Regions from separate parts of the Methylobacterium sp. CM6246 genome, predicted to be linked through region 1. Evidence: predicted binding sites of a transcription regulator. Region 1 holds the regulator's gene; each other region holds the start of a gene.
The links. Region 1 encodes HrcA, which represses chaperone genes, less so after heat shock. Its sites were predicted from a motif close to GTTAGCACTCNCNNNNNGNGAGTGCTAAC; they were not measured.

Region 2: the regulator HrcA is predicted to act here: its motif matches at 2,224-2,252, upstream of groES (co-chaperone GroES).
Region 3: the regulator HrcA is predicted to act here: its motif matches at 2,922-2,950, upstream of groES (co-chaperone GroES).

Annotation. Positions count from the first base shown of each region.
Region 1 covers NZ_JBTXKY010000001.1:5,346,931-5,352,206, forward strand. The annotation lists gene rph (ribonuclease PH) at 1-334, opposite strand, end outside; gene hrcA (heat-inducible transcriptional repressor HrcA) at 501-1,556, shown strand; partial or broken gene ACYQPG_RS25785 (methyl-accepting chemotaxis protein) at 1,578-3,576, opposite strand; gene ACYQPG_RS25790 (DUF1236 domain-containing protein) at 3,924-4,760, opposite strand; gene ACYQPG_RS25795 (MFS family transporter) at 5,001-5,276, shown strand, end outside.
Region 2 covers NZ_JBTXKY010000001.1:943,281-948,556, reverse strand. The annotation lists gene groL (chaperonin GroEL) at 1-1,624, opposite strand, end outside; gene groES (co-chaperone GroES) at 1,832-2,119, opposite strand; gene ACYQPG_RS04770 (cold-shock protein) at 2,689-2,898, shown strand; gene ACYQPG_RS04765 (DUF6481 family protein) at 3,079-3,441, shown strand; gene ACYQPG_RS04760 (LLM class flavin-dependent oxidoreductase) at 3,595-4,941, opposite strand; gene ACYQPG_RS04755 (cupin domain-containing protein) at 4,978-5,276, opposite strand, start outside.
Region 3 covers NZ_JBTXKY010000001.1:4,944,396-4,949,671, reverse strand. The annotation lists gene ACYQPG_RS23865 (prephenate dehydrogenase/arogenate dehydrogenase family protein) at 1-767, shown strand, start outside; gene groL (chaperonin GroEL) at 845-2,488, opposite strand; gene groES (co-chaperone GroES) at 2,561-2,851, opposite strand; gene ACYQPG_RS23850 (CorA family divalent cation transporter) at 3,062-4,048, shown strand; gene ACYQPG_RS23845 (methyl-accepting chemotaxis protein) at 4,245-5,276, shown strand, end outside.

The DNA.
Region 1 (5,276 bases):
TCTGGCGCTCTCCCATTGCGGGCAGGTTGGTGACCGCGCGGAGTGACCGGCCGATGAGCCGCTGGATCTCCTGCGTGCGGCCCGACGGCTTGCCCGAATTGATCTCGCGCCGGGTCCGGTCATGCGTCGCGCGCGGCAGCATCGCATACTCGGCGGTGACCCAGCCCTTGCCGGAGCCGCGCAGCCACGGGGGACCGCGCTCTTCGAGGGAGGCGGTGCAGAGCACGCGGGTGTTGCCGAAGCTGACCAGGCAGGAGCCCTCGGCGAAGCGCGAGACCGCGCGCTCCAGGGTGACCGGCCGCAGCTCGTCGGCGGCGCGCTTCGAAGGCCTCATCGCGGGCCCTTTCTGATGAGAGAGTGAGGGCCGGGCTCTTAGGCCGCGGAGCCTGCGCGGGCAAGCATCGCCGTACGGATTGATCCCTGGACACCGGGCGGACATGATCGCACGACAGGATGACCGCGTGACCGATTCCAACAGCCTCTTTCCGCAAGACCCCTCGATGCAGGCGCTCGCCGCCCTCAACGAGCGCGCCCGCGAGATCTTCCGGCAGATCGTCGAGAGCTATCTCACGACCGGCGAGCCGGTGGGGTCGCGCAACCTGGCGCGCATCCTCCCGATGGCGCTGTCGCCGGCCTCGATCCGCAACGTCATGGCGGACCTGGAGCATTCCGGCCTGATCTTCGCGCCGCACACCTCGGCCGGCCGGCTGCCGACCGAGCTCGGGCTGCGGTTCTTCGTGGATGCCATGCTCGAACTCGGCGATGTCGGCCAGGAGGAGCAGACCCGGATCGAGGCGGAGATGCGCGCCGCCGCCTCCGGCCACACCTTCGATTCGGCGCTGGCCGCAGCCTCGACCATGCTGTCGGGCATCTCGCGCGGCGCTGGCGTGGTTCTGACCACGAAGGCGAACGTCCACCTCAAGCACATCGAGTTCGTCCGCCTCGATCCGGCCCGCGCCCTCGTGGTGCTGGTCTCCGACGACGGCTCGGTGGAGAACCGGCTGGTCGACCTGCCGCCGGGTCTGCCAGCCGGCGCGCTCCAGGAGGCCACGAACTTCCTCAATGCCCGGCTGCAGGGCCGCACCCTCGGCACGCTGCGCGCCGAGATCGAGGCTGGCCGCAAGGCGATGAAGCGCGAGTTGGACGCGCTGACCGAGCGCTTGGTCGATGCAGGCCTCGCGACGCCGGTGGGCCCGAGCGAAGCCCGGCAACTGATCGTGCGCGGTCAAGCGAACCTGCTCGACGACCTGCGCGCCGTCGAGGACCTCGAGCGCATCCGCCTGCTGTTCAACGATCTCGAGACCCAGAAGGACGTCATCGACCTCCTGGCCCGCGCCGAGGGCGGCGAGGGCGTGCGGATCTTCATCGGCTCGGAGAACAAGCTGTTCTCGCTCTCGGGCTCGTCGCTGATCGCCGCGCCGTTCCGCGACGGGTCGCAGAAGATCGTCGGCGTCGTCGGCGTGATCGGGCCCACGCGGCTGAACTACGCCCGTATCGTCCCGATGGTCGATTACACCGCCCGGGTGGTCTCGAAGCTGCTCGACGGCAGCCGCTGACAGCCGCCCGTCGGGCCGCGCTCAAGCGGCCCGGACGGTGTGCAGGAAGTCTGCAACCTCGCGAGACAGCTGCGCCGATTGCCGCGAGAGCGCGGAGGCCGCGTCGAGCACCTGATGGGCGGCCGTGCCGGTCTGCTCCGAGGCCGCGGCGACGCCGGTGATGTTCGTGGTGACCTCGTCTGTCCCGCTCGCCGCCTGGCTGACGTTGCGCACGATCTCCTGGGTCGCCGTGCCCTGCTGCTCCACCGCGGCCGCTACCGCGCCTGTGACGCGGTTGATGTCGCGGATGCGCGTCATGATCCCGCCGATCGCCTGCGTGGCGTGGTCGGTCGATCCTTGGATCCGACCGATCAGGCCGGTGATCTCTTCGGTGACGCGTCCGGTCTGGGCAGCCAGTTCCTTCACCTCGGACGCAACGACGGCGAAGCCCCGTCCGGCCTCGCCCGCGCGCGGCCTCGATCGTCGCGTTCAGGGCGAGGAGATTGGTCTGGGCCGCGATGCTGGAGATCAGCCCGACCGCGTCGCCGATCTTCGAGACCGCCTGGGCCAGGTCCTGCACCAGATGGCCGGTCTGGTCCGCCTCGCCGACCGCCGCTTGCGCCAGGGTGGTCGAGCCCTCCACCTGCCCGGCAATCTCCCGGACGCTGGTGCCGAGTTGCTCCGCTGCGGCCGCGACCGTGCGGACGTTGGTGGCCGCCTCCTCGGCGGCGGCCGCGACGCTGGTCGATTGCGCCGCAGCCTGGGTCGCGCTCGCCGTCAGGGTCTGGGCCGTGGCCTCAAGCTCGGTGGCCGAGGACGAGACCATGCCGACGATCGCCCCGACGGCCTGCTCGAAGCCATCGGCCAGCGCATTCATCGCGCGCCTGCGCTCGGATTCGGCGGCCTCGTCCGCCCCGCGCTTCACCTCGGCCTGGTCGCGCGCCCGCTGCGCCACCAAAGCCTTGATGCCCTCGACCGCTTGGCCGACCAGGCCGATCTCGTCGCCGCGCCGAGCCTCGGCGATCTCGGTATCGAGCGCGCCCTGGCTCATGCGCTGCAGGACGCCAACCAAGCGATTGAGCGGACGCGAGACGGTGAGCGTCATCAGCCGGCCAACGACGAGGCCGAGCACGAGCAGGACCAGAAGGGTGGCCACCGCCAGCTCCTTCGCCAACAGCGTGGTCGAAGCCAGCGCCTCGGCGCTGTCAACCGAGAGCGCGATGTACCAGTCGAGCGATGGCGGCAGGTTCGGGACGCGGGCGAAGGCGGTGAAGGTCGCCCGGCCGCCCTCCTGGGTCTCGGCAAGGTCGCCGCCGATCTTCGGCGGCGGCCCCGCGATCAAGTCCGACAGCGGTTTGCCGATCAGCTCCGCGCGCGGATGGGCCAGCACCGTTCCACCGCGCGACACCAAATAGGCGTAGCTTTTGCCGCCCGCGCCGACCTCGGCGATCATCCGGGTCAGGGCGGCGCTGTCGAAGTCGCCTCCGATCACGCCGAGGACCGCCCGGTTCTTGCCGAAGACTGGCCCCGCCGCAGTGATCGTGACGGCGTTGGTTCCGGCGTCGATATAGGGCTCGGTCAAGACAGCTTGCCCGGCCGCCAAGGCATCCTTGTACCACGGACGCTCACGCGGGTCGTAGCCGGAGGGCAGCTCGGACTTGGGCACCATTGTGTAAAAGCCGTCCGGACGGCCGATATACGCACCGAAGAAGAGGTTGCGCGCCATCGGCAGACCGAGGACGTCGTTCGCCTCCGGCCCGATTCCGGCAAGCGCGATCTGCTGCGCCATGAGCTGTGTCACGTCGAGCTTGCCGCGCAACCAGTTTCCGACACTCCGCGCCGATGCGACGCTCAGGCTCGCCATGTTTGCGTTGAGGTTAGCCCGTAGGGCGGAGGATTGCGTGGCGTAGAGATAGGCAGAACTTGCGCCGAAGGCGGCACAGACCACGCTCAGGATCAGGAGCATGGCGCGGCCGGAGACTCCAAGGCGCGGTCGCCAGCCGCGCGCAGGTCCGACCGCGTTGAATTCCTGTCCCGACATGCCCTGCCCTCGTCAGCCGCTAATCGATCGATCACCCCCGCAGGACCTGCACCCGTAAATCGACACCGATACTTGTTGTCGATCACTGGAATGCTCTCCGCGGACACTGAACGCTCGATCTTCATCGAAGCGTCTCAGCTGCTGGTTCAGAATCATCAACCGTGCCGACCGCTTCTCTATTCTTCACAGCTTTCGGTTATCTTGCAATCTCTTGCTGCGCATCAAGGTGAGTGTCAGGGCTTTCTTGAATCTCTCATCAAAATGCTGCCCGCCGGGATCCGTGCCCCCGGCGGAGCAGGTGTTTGTCGGTCATGCTTGCGCGCGGGGCGAAGCGACCATCCCGCACATCATGCAGGGATCACGTCGACGATCTCATAAGTATCGGGATCGATGATCACGATGTCGTCGCGCACCAGGATGAAGTCATATCCCTCGTATTCCGGCACGATCTCGATGATCGCGGGCGGAAGCCGGTGGAGCCTGACGGAGCGCGGGATCGCGGTTCCGACCGCGAGGCCGAACGCGACGTCCCGCAGCGGCGAGACACCGAGCCGGGTGATCGAGCCGCGAAACTCGGTGCGCTGACGGGTGTCGAGACGGCCCACCGCACCGCGGGCCGAACCGCCGCCGCGACCGCCCCGCACGCCGTCGCGCCCGCCACGATCGCCGCGCTCACCTGCAGCCCCTCGATCGCCGCGCTGGTTGGGGCCTGTCTCGTCGCGGCCGCCGCGGTCACCGCGCTGGCCTGGGCCGGTCTCGTCACGACCGCCGCGCTGTTCGACCGGGCCGCCGTCGCGGCCACCCCTTTCTGCAGCGTCGGGAGTGCCGCCCGGGCCGTTCCGATCTGCGCCGCCGCTGCGCTCGCCGGCACCCCCGGCCTGTCCCGACCGCCCGGGCGCGTCTGCACCGCGCGAGGCCGGACCGCCCGACTCGCCCCCCCGTGCTCCACCGTCCGAACCGCCGCGCATCCCGCCGCCTTCGGCTCCACCCGCTCCACCGCGCATGCCGCCGCCGGCACCGCCCGGTCCGGCTCCGCCACCCGCTCCAGCGCCGCCGCCCGCCGCCGGTCCACCACCACCGCCCGGGCCGCCGCCAGCGCCGCCGGGGCCTCCCTGCGCAAACGCCGTCGCCGCGCCGGCGATGAGGATGGCGGCCGCCACCGTGTCCCTGAAGATCCGCGCCATGGCCTGTCGTCCCGTTGTGGTTGTGGTGCCGTCGGCACCCGTGCCGGGCCGCAACGGGGTCCCGCGCAAAACCGTTCCGTGCCGGTCAGCGATCCAGGGCGAAGACAAATGACACTGTCGGCCGCTGTCCCGGCCAAAGTCCGATCACGGACTTGCGATCACGGTCGTCGCCTGTAACGTCGCCGCCATCGAAGAATAGGCCGGCTGTTACCGGCCGATGAACCGCAAGACGGAGACGCCATGTCCGCCCTGAGGGACGATACGATCGGTATCGCACCGAGTGCCGCCGACGACGCCGCCGACCGCAAGCGTCGGATCTGGGCGATCGTCGGTTCGTCCTCAGGTAATCTGGTCGAGTGGTACGACTTCTATTGCTACGCGTTCTTCGCGCTCTACTTCGCGCCGGCTTTCTTCCCCAAGGGCGATTCGACCAGCCAGCTCCTCCAGACCGCCGGCATTTTCGCGGTGGGCTTCTTCATGCGCCCCGTGGGCGGCTGGCTGTTCGGGCGCATCGCC
Region 2 (5,276 bases), 4.4 Mb from region 1:
TGCCGCCCATGCCGCCGCCGCCCGGCATGGCCGGGGCTTCCTTGCGCGGCAGCTCGGAGATCATCGCCTCGGTGGTGACCAGCAGGCCGGCCACGGAAGCCGCACCCTGGAGCGCCGCCCGGACGACCTTGGACGGATCGACGATGCCGGCCTGGAGCATGTCGACATACTCCTCGGTCTGGGCGTTGAAGCCGTAGGTCTCCGAGGCGTTGGCCAGGATCTTGCCGACGACGATCGAGCCTTCGACGCCCGAGTTCGAAGCGATCTGACGGATCGGGGCCTCGAGCGCCTTCAGCACGATCTTGATGCCGGCCTGGACGTCGGGGTTGTCGCTGGTGAGGCCCTGGGCGGCCTTCTTGGCGCGCAGCAGCGCGGTGCCGCCGCCCGGGACGATGCCTTCCTCGACAGCCGCGCGGGTGGCGTGGAGGGCGTCGTCGACGCGGTCCTTCTTCTCCTTGACCTCGACCTCGGTCGAACCGCCGACGCGGATCACCGCGACGCCGCCCGCGAGCTTGGCCAGGCGCTCCTGCAGCTTCTCGCGATCGTAGTCCGAGGTGGTCTCCTCGATCTGCGCCTTGATCTGCGAGATCCGGCCCTCGATGTCGGTCTTCTCGCCGGACCCGTCGATGATCGTGGTGGTCTCCTTCTCGATGCGCACCCGCTTGGCGCGGCCGAGCATGTCGAGCGTCACGTTCTCGAGCTTGATGCCGAGGTCCTCGGCGATCATCTGGCCCTTGGTCAGGATCGCGATGTCCTCGAGCATCGCCTTGCGGCGGTCACCGAAGCCCGGCGCCTTCACGGCCGCGACCTTCAGGCCACCGCGCAGCTTGTTCACCACCAGGGTGGCCAGCGCCTCGCCCTCGATGTCCTCGGCGATGATCAGCAGCGGCTTGCCGGTCTGCACCACGGCCTCGAGCACCGGCAGCATCGCCTGCAGCGACGACAGCTTCTTCTCGTGGATCAGGATGTAGGGATCCTCGAGCTCGGCGACCATCTTCTCCGCGTTCGTGATGAAGTACGGGGACAGGTAGCCGCGGTCGAACTGCATGCCCTCGACGACGTCGAGCTCGGTCTCGGCCGTCTTGGCCTCCTCGACCGTGATCACGCCCTCGTTGCCCACCTTCTGCATGGCGTGGGCGATCATCTCGCCGATCTCCTTGTCGCCGTTGGCGGAGATCGTGCCGACCTGGGCGATCTCCTCCGAGGAGGCGACCTTGCGGGAGCGCTCGCTGATGTCCTTCACGACCGCGGCGACCGCGAGGTCGATGCCGCGCTTCAGGTCCATCGGGTTCATGCCGGCGGCGACGTACTTCACGCCCTCGCGGACGATGGAGGCGGCCAGCACGGTGGCGGTGGTGGTGCCGTCACCCGCGATGTCGCTCGACTTCGAGGCCACTTCGCGCACCATCTGGGCGCCCATGTTCTCGAACTTGTCGGCGAGTTCGATCTCCTTGGCGACGGTGACGCCGTCCTTGGTGATGCGCGGGGCGCCGAAGCTCTTCTCGATCACGACGTTCCGGCCCTTCGGGCCGAGCGTCACCTTCACCGCGCTGGCGAGCAGCTCGACGCCGCGCAGCATCTTCTCGCGGGCGTCGACGGAAAAACGAACGTCTTTGGCTGACATGGACAATCTCGTCTGTTGTCGTTCGGCCCCGAGGCGCGCCGGAGCGGGCGCCTCGAAGGGCTTGGGCAGCATCTGCGGGAGCGGACGCCCTCAGAGCGCCGGCTGCCGAAACGGGTACCGGTTCGGCGTTCGCGGGCGCGTCGAATCAAGGACTGAGTGCCGTACCCGATTGCAGTGCGATCAGGGACGGCGCGATCCGGTACGACGCTAGGCGACGACGCCCATGATGTCGGATTCCTTCATGATCAGAAGGTCCTGGCCGTCGATCTTGACCTCGGTGCCGGACCACTTGCCGAACAGCACGCGATCACCGGGCTTCACTTCCAGGGGATTGATCTTGCCGGCCTCGTCCCGGGCACCGGGTCCGACGGCGACGACCTCGCCCTCCTGGGGCTTCTCCTTGACGGTGTCGGGGATGATGATCCCGCCCTTGGTCTTCTCCTCGCCCTCGATGCGGCGTAGCACCACGCGGTCGTGCAGCGGGCGAAACTTCATGTGTGGCATCCTGGTCGTCCCGCCTGCGGGTCTCGCGTCGGCATGACGGAGCCCGGACGGGAAAGGCGGCGGCGGACCGAATCATCCGCGCCGGGTGTGGATCTCTTAGCACTCAATCGGCGAGAGTGCTAACGCGCTTCGAAGCCGCCGGGCTCGATCGCGGCCCTCCGAAGCGGCTGAGCCTGCACGGGCGGCCTGGAATATTGAAAGTCGCACACCAAAACAACATCGCAAGAAGCCGCGATTTCGCCGGCACGCCAGACGGTTTTTCTCCGCGGCCTATTTCGGGATTGTGATTATCCCGGCGATGCGCTAGAGATCACGGATCGATTTGAGGCCAGATATTCGGCCGTCTCGCCACAACAGGGCGAGCGCTCTGCATCTCTCCCATTTTCGACGACTCGCGGATGAGCGCATGCACGGCGTGCGCTCGACCCATTCGATCGTCCAGCGTTCGCTGCCCGTGCAGCGCATCAGCAGCAAACACTGGATCTTTGTTACCGTATGATGATTTTGGTCGGCCGGAATGCTGGTCGATCGCATCATGCTCTAAAGCAGTTGGAATATTTATGACCATCGGCACCGTTAAGTGGTTCAACGAGACCAAGGGCTTCGGCTTCATCCAGCCTGACGACGGCGGCAAGGACGTGTTCGTTCACATCTCGGCTGTCGAGCGCGCCGGCATGCGCAACCTGATCGAGGGCCAGAAGCTCTCCTTCGAGCTGGAAACCGACCGTCGCAGCGGCAAGCAGTCCGCCGGCAGCCTCCAGGCCGCCTGAACCGAGCGCCTCACCAGAGGACGCGTTTCGAAGCCGTTCCCTGTGTGGAGCGGCTTCTTCTGTTTCTGGACCGGCATCCGTGATGCCGTTTCGGGCTCTTGATCGGGCATCATCGGTCTCCGATACGCTTTCGGGATGATGCTCTCGCCACCGGCGCTGCGAAGCGCGCGAGGAGTATCCGTGGGTCAATTCAAAGAAACGCAGCTGTCCGATCGTCTCGAGGCCGGCGCGAAAGCCAAGGAAGAGCGGCTGGCCCAGTTCCGTGCACGGCCCGCGGCGGACGATCCGGCCGTCCTCGCCCGGCAAGCCGAGCGCCAGGCCGTCGTCGAGGCCCGCGAAGTGCGGGTGAGCGAGCGGGAGGCCGCCCGCGCCGCCGCCGAGGCGGTCCGCGCCGCCGAAGCCCTTGCCGAACAGGAGCGCGCAGCGGCCGAGATCGTCCGTCAGGCCGCCGAGAAGGTCGAGCGCCAGGCCGCCCTCGCCGCCGAGCAGAAGGCGACCCGCGATGCCCGCTTCGCCGCCCGCAAGGCCAAGGTGAAGCGGTAACGCATCGCTTCCTGCGAAAGCCGTCTGTCCAGGCTTTCCCCCGGAATCACCGTGTCATTCCGGGGCCGCGACGCGGAGCCCGGAATGACGGAGTGGCGCCTTGGGTAGGCGCGCAGATCTCGAACCGTTCGCAAACCGGCCCACCCTTCTCAGTCACGCGCTCCTCGTCTCGTCCGACGCGAAGAACCGGTTCGGCGGGCGCGGCAGGCCGAGATGGTCGCGCAGGGTCGTGCCGGCGTAGTCGCGCCGGAACAGGCCGCGCCGTTGCAGTTCCGGCACGAGCCGGTCGACCACGTCGTCGAGCCCCTCGGGCACGAACGGGAACATGACGTTGAAGCCGTCGCACCCGCGGCTCTCCAGCCATTCCTCCATCCGGTCCGCGACCTGCGCGGGCGTCCCGACGAACTGAAGCCCGGCATAGGCGCCGACCTTGCGGGCGAGGTCGCGCACGGTGGCGCCGGTCCGGCGGGCCTCATCGAGAATCTGGGCCTGGCTGGTCTTGCTGGCGTTGGTCGCGGGGATCTCGGGCAGGGGCGCGTCGAGATCGAACCCGGAGGCGTCGACCCCGAGCCGCACCGACAGGTTGGCGAGCCCGCTGTCGGGATGGACGAGGTCGTCGAGGCGCGCCCGCTTGGCCTGCGCCTCGGCCTCGGTCTCGCCCAGGACCACCAGGGCGCCGGGCAGGATCTTCAGGTGGTCGGGATCGCGCCCGAGCGCCGGCATCCGGCCCTTCACGTCGGCGTAGTAGGCCTGCGCGGCCTCCAGGGTCGGGCTCGCGCCGAACACCATCTCGGCGGTCTCGGCCGCGATCTGCCGTCCCGCCTCCGAGGCGCCGGCCTGAACGATCACCGGCCAGCCCTGGACCGGCCGGGCGACGTTGAGCGGGCCCTTCACCGTCAGGAACGCGCCCCGGTGGTCGAGGACGTGCAGCTTGTCGGCATCGAAGAACAGGCCGCTCTCCGGATCCATCCGGAAGGCGTCGTCGGCCCAGGAATCCCACAGGCCGGTGACCACGTCGTAGAACTCGCGCGCCCGGGCGTAGCGCACGGCATGGTCGAGATGCGCGTCGCGGCCGAAATTCAGCGCCTCGTCCGGGTTGCCCGAGGTGACGAGGTTCCAGCCCCCGCGGCCCTTGGAGATGTGGTCGAGCGAGGCGAACTTCCGGGCCACATGATAGGGCTCGTTGTAGGTGGTCGAGGCCGTGGCGATCAGGCCGATCCGCGACGTGAGGACGGCCAAGGCCGGCAGCAGCGTCAGCGGATCGAACGAGGTCACGGTGGCCGAGCGGCGCAGGGCCGCCATCGGCATGTTCATCACCGCCAGGTGGTCGGCCATGAAGAAGGCGTCGAACTTCGCCGCCTCCAGCCGCCGGGCGAAGTGCGCCAGATGCTCGAAGTTGAAGTTCGCGTCCGGGTAGCCGCCCGGATAGCGCCACCACGCCGTGTGGATCCCCACCGGGCGCATGAACGCGCCGAGATGCAGCTGGCGGCCTCGACTCATGTCTGCGCTGCACTCACGGCTGCGCTCCGCGGCGGCTCACGGGTGCTTGTGGATCGGATCGACCCAGTGGACGGATTCGGGCCGCTCCACCGGCTCGACATCCGGGATGTTGACCACCACGGCCTCGTTGTCCGAGCGCACCAGCACGCAGTGCAGGGGCTCGTCCGTGGAGGCGTTGATCTCCTGGTGCGGCACGAAAGGCGGCACGAAGATGAAGTCCCCCGGCCCGGCCTCGGCCACGTATTCGAGCCGCTCGCCCCAGCGCATCCGGGCGCGGCCGGAGACCACGTAGATCACGCTTTCCAGGGCGCCGTGATGGTGCACGCCGGTCTTGG
Region 3 (5,276 bases), 400 kb from region 1:
GCGCCTTCGGTCGCCTGATCGTCCGGCATCTCGGGCCGCACATGGCGCTGCGCGTCTACGATCCACGCCCGGCCGAGGCCGATTCCCAGACCTACGGCGCCGTGCGGACGGACTTGATCGCGGCGGCACGCTGCTCCGTCGTCATCCTGGCCGTTCCGGTATCCCGCCTGTCCGATGTCGTGGCCGACATTGCCCCTCATCTCCGATCGGGAACGCTGGTGGTCGATGTCGGCTCGGTGAAGATGATCCCCGTCGAGATCATGCGGGCGGGATTACCGGCCGGCGTCGAGATCCTGGGAACCCATCCCCTGTTCGGCCCGCAGAGTGCCGTCGGCGGGATCGCGGGACTGAAGATCGCGGTGTGCCCTGACACCACGGGACGGCACGGGCGTCGTGCTGCGGCTTTCCTCCGGACGGTGCTGAAGCTCAAGGTGATCGTCACGACGCCCGAGGCCCACGACCGCGAGGCCGCGGCCGTGCAAGGCCTGACGCATCTGATCGAGCGGGTGCTCGTCGCCATGGAGCCGCTTCCCACTCACATGACCACGCGAAGCTTCTCACTGCTCATGCAAGCGGTCGACATGGTCCGGCACGACGCCCCCGAAGTGTTCGAGGCGATCGAGCGATCCAATCCGTTTGCCGCTGATGTCCGCCAGCGCTTCTTCAAGCTCGCTGCCCAAGTCGAGGCCGATCTCGCACGCAGAAATCTTTCTGCAGCCGTCGAACAGCCGCCCCTCATGACGGCCCGGACTTCCGCGGGACCGTGAGACGGCCGTGTCATACCAACGAAAAAAGGGGCCGCCTTTCGGCGACCCCCTTCGTCAGATCGATGGTTGGCGTGGACTTAGAAATCCATGCCGCCCATGCCGCCGCCGCCCGGCATCGCGGGGGCGCCGCCATCCTTCTTCGGCGCGTCGGCCACCATCGCCTCGGTGGTGACCAGCAGGCCGGCCACGGAAGCGGCGTCCTGCAGGGCGGTACGGACGACCTTGGCCGGATCGACGATACCGGCCTGGATCATGTCGACATACTCTTCGGTCTGGGCGTTGAAGCCGTAGGTCTCCGAGGAGGTGTTGTCGGTGATCTTGCCGACGACGATCGAACCTTCCACGCCTGCGTTCTGGGCGATCTGACGGATCGGGGCCTCAAGCGCCTTCAGCACGATCTTGATGCCGGCCTGGACGTCCGGAACATCGCTCTTCAGCGCGGCGACCGCCTTCTTGGCACGCAGCAGTGCAGTGCCGCCGCCCGGGACGATGCCTTCCTCGACAGCCGCGCGGGTGGCGTTGAGGGCGTCGTCGACACGGTCCTTCTTCTCCTTGACCTCGACCTCGGTCGCGCCGCCGACGCGGATCACCGCGACGCCGCCCGCGAGCTTGGCCAGGCGCTCCTGCAGCTTCTCGCGGTCGTAGTCCGAGGTGGTCTCCTCGATCTGCGCCTTGATCTGCGAGATCCGGCCCTCGATGTCGGTCTTCTCGCCGACGCCGTCGATGATCGTGGTGTTCTCCTTCTCGATGCGCACCCGCTTGGCGCGGCCGAGCATGTCGAGCGTCACGTTCTCGAGCTTGATGCCGAGGTCCTCGGCGATCATCTGGCCCTTGGTCAGGATCGCGATGTCCTCGAGCATCGCCTTGCGGCGGTCACCGAAGCCCGGCGCCTTCACGGCTGCGACCTTCAGGCCGCCGCGCAGCTTGTTCACCACGAGGGTGGCCAGCGCCTCGCCCTCGATGTCCTCGGCGATGATCAGCAGCGGCTTGCCGGTCTGCACCACGGCCTCGAGCACCGGCAGCATCGCCTGCAGCGACGACAGCTTCTTCTCGTGGATCAGGATGTAGGGATCCTCGAGCTCGGCGACCATCTTCTCCGCGTTCGTGATGAAGTACGGGGACAGGTAGCCGCGGTCGAACTGCATGCCCTCGACGACGTCGAGCTCGGTCTCGGCCGTCTTGGCCTCCTCGACCGTGATCACGCCCTCGTTGCCCACCTTCTGCATGGCGTGGGCGATCATCTCGCCTATCTCCTTGTCGCCGTTGGCGGAGATCGTGCCGACCTGGGCGACCTCGTCGGAGGTCGAGACCTTCTTGGCGCGCGCGATGATGTCCTTCACCGCGGCGGCGGTGGCGAGGTCGATGCCGCGCTTCAGGTCCATCGGGTTGATGCCGGCGGCGACGTACTTGGCGCCTTCGCGGACGATGGCCTGGGCCAGCACGGTGGCGGTGGTGGTGCCGTCACCCGCGATGTCGTTGGTCTTCGAGGCCACTTCGCGCACCATCTGGGCGCCCATGTTCTCGAACTTGTCGGCGAGTTCGATCTCCTTGGCGACGGTGACGCCGTCCTTGGTGATGCGCGGGGCGCCGAAGCTCTTCTCGATCACGACGTTGCGGCCCTTCGGGCCCAGCGTCACCTTCACCGCGTCGGCAAGGATATCGACGCCGCGCAGCATCTTATCGCGGGCGTCGGCGGAGAAACGAACGTCTTTCGCTGCCATGGTTTGCCTCTTGTGGTTGGGTTGGACCCCAAGGCCTCAGGTGGCCTCAAAGGGTTGGAACGGGCGATCCGATCAGGCGGCGACGACGCCCATGATGTCGGATTCTTTCATGATCAGGAGGTCCTGACCGTCGATCTTGACCTCGGTGCCGGACCACTTGCCGAACAGGACGCGGTCCCCCGCCTTCACGTCGAGCGCGTTGACGCGGCCCTGCTCGTCGCGAGCGCCGGGACCGACGGCGACGATCTCGCCTTCCTGCGGCTTCTCCTTGGCGGTGTCCGGAATGATGATGCCGCCCTTGGTCTTCTCCTCGCCCTCGATGCGACGGACGACCACGCGGTCGTGCAGCGGACGGAACTTCATGAGCTGCCCTCTTGCTTCAGGTCTGCAGTTGGCGTTGATGCGGCGTGCGCGGCCGCTCCCAAGCCCGACTGTTAGCACTCTGTCTTGGCGAGTGCCAATGACGGCGGCGAGTTAGCTCTCGTGCGGCTCGAAGTCAAGACTGTCGCACCCGCGCGCGACGGCGAGATGACCCGGCATCGGCCCTTATTTCCCCTAGGATAACGCGCCCTCATGCTGAGCCTCCACGGACCCGAAGGCGCGGTGACGCCTGAACGCGGCGGCCCGATTCCCGGCAATGCCGTCTGGCTCGATCTGAACGACCCGAGTTCCGAGGAGGCCGCCGCCGTGGAAGCGGCCACCGGCCTGCGCGTACCGTCCCGGGCCGCACTGTCGGAGGTGGAATCCTCCAGCCGGCTGCGGCGCGTGAAGGGCGGGCTGTCGCTCTCGACGCCGATGATCACCTTCGAGCGCAGTGATTCCCAGTTGAAACCGCTGGGGTTCCTCCTGTCGAAGGATCACCTCGTCACGATCCGGTTCCACGACATGCGCGCGATCGACTCGTCGGAGAAGCGCATCGCCGACGGCGACGGCAGCGTGACGCCGAGCGAGATCTTCCTCGTGATCCTGGAGGAGTTGGTCGACAGCCTCGCGGACGCCCTGGAGGACATGGCCTCCGAACTCGACACGCTGTCCACGCGGATCTTCGACTTCGATGTCCGCGGCGCCGATCGCCGTCGGCTGGAAAGCCCGCCGCCCCGCCGCCGCGACCTGGCGCTGCGGCGGATCCTGCGCGGCATCAGCAACCGTGGGAAGGTTCTCGGGAAGATCCGCGCGAGCCTGCTCGGCCTGGAGCGGATCGTGCCGTTCGTGTCGGCCGCTTGCGAAGGGCTCGGCCTGCCCGGCGACGGTCGCTTCGAGACGATCCGGCGCGACATCGACTCCCTGGACGAGTTCGAGACGCGGCTTGCCGAGAACGTTCAGTTCCTCCTCGACGCCACATTGGGGCTCATCAACATCGAGCAGAACAACGTCTTCCGGGTACTGACGGTGGTGTCTGTGGTTGGTGTGCCGCCGACGCTGATCGCCTCGATGTACGGCATGAACTTCAAGCACATGCCGGAGCTGGACTGGGCCTACGGATATCCCTACGCCCTCGCGCTTATTTTGATCAGCGCTCTTGCTCCAATTGTATATTTCCGAAGCCGCGGGTGGTTCTGATATTCGTCAGCTTAAAAGGCAAAAGCTGTCTTTAATACAAATCTAAGCCTCTGCCAATCAACTATTACAACTTACTTTGATTGAATATTTCATTTGACGCGCTCTCAATGCAGGCTTCGGTTTCAAAGACTGTCGAATTATATAAAATTTAACCCAATCTCGGCCATATGCTCGCAGGAGCAGCGTGGACACCGATATGTTCAAGAGAACCGTCTATAACGAGGCGCAGGCCAAGCTTGACGCCCTGGACCGGTCGTTGGCGATCATCGAACTCTCGATGGACGGGCAAGTCCTGAGTGCCAACCACAACTTTTTGCACCTGATGAAGTACACCCTTGCGGATGTACAAGGCAAACATCATCGCATCTTTGTCGAACCGATGGCTGCCAAGTCGCCAGAGTACACGGAGTTCTGGTCGAAGCTGAAGGACGGTCAGTACGTCACCGGCGAATTCCTGCGGATCGACAAGAACGGCACGGAGGTCTGGCTGGAGGCGACCTACAACCCCGTCCTCGACGCGCGCGGCAAGCCGGTGAAGGTGGTCAAGTTCGCGGCCGACATCTCGGCCAAGAAGAACGATATCGATCGGCTGATGTCGATGATCGACAACATGCCGGTCGCGGTGATGACCGCCGATCCCCGCAACGAGTTCAAGATCAACTTCCTGAACGCGACCTCGCGCCGGACCCTCGGGCCGCTGGAGCAATGGCTGCCGATCAAGGTCGACGAGATGCTCGACCACTCCTTCGACGTGTTCCACAAGAACCCGCGTCACCAGCGTAACATGCTGGCGGATGCGAGCCGGCTGCCGCACCGGACCAAGATCAAGGTCGGGCCGGAGACCCTCGATCTGCAGGTCACCGCCGTCAACGACCGGAAGGGCAATTACATCGGACCGATGCTGACCTGGGCCGTCGTATCCGCGCAGGTGAATATGTCCACCGACGTCAGCCGTGTCGTCGATGCCGTGGGTTCGGCGATCCGCGAGATGCAGCATTCGGCCGAGGGGCTGACGCAGTCGGCCGATTCCGCTCGGCAGAAGGCCTCGTCCGTGGCGGCGAACTCCGAGCAGATGAACGGCGCAATCCAGGAGATCTCGGGTCAGGTCGGACGGGTCTCCGAGCGCGCCCGCCAGATCGCGGTGCAGGCCGAGACCACGGACGCGACGATGCGGCAGCTCGCCGAGAACGCCCGGGAGGTCGACGCGGTGGTCGGCATGATCAAGTCG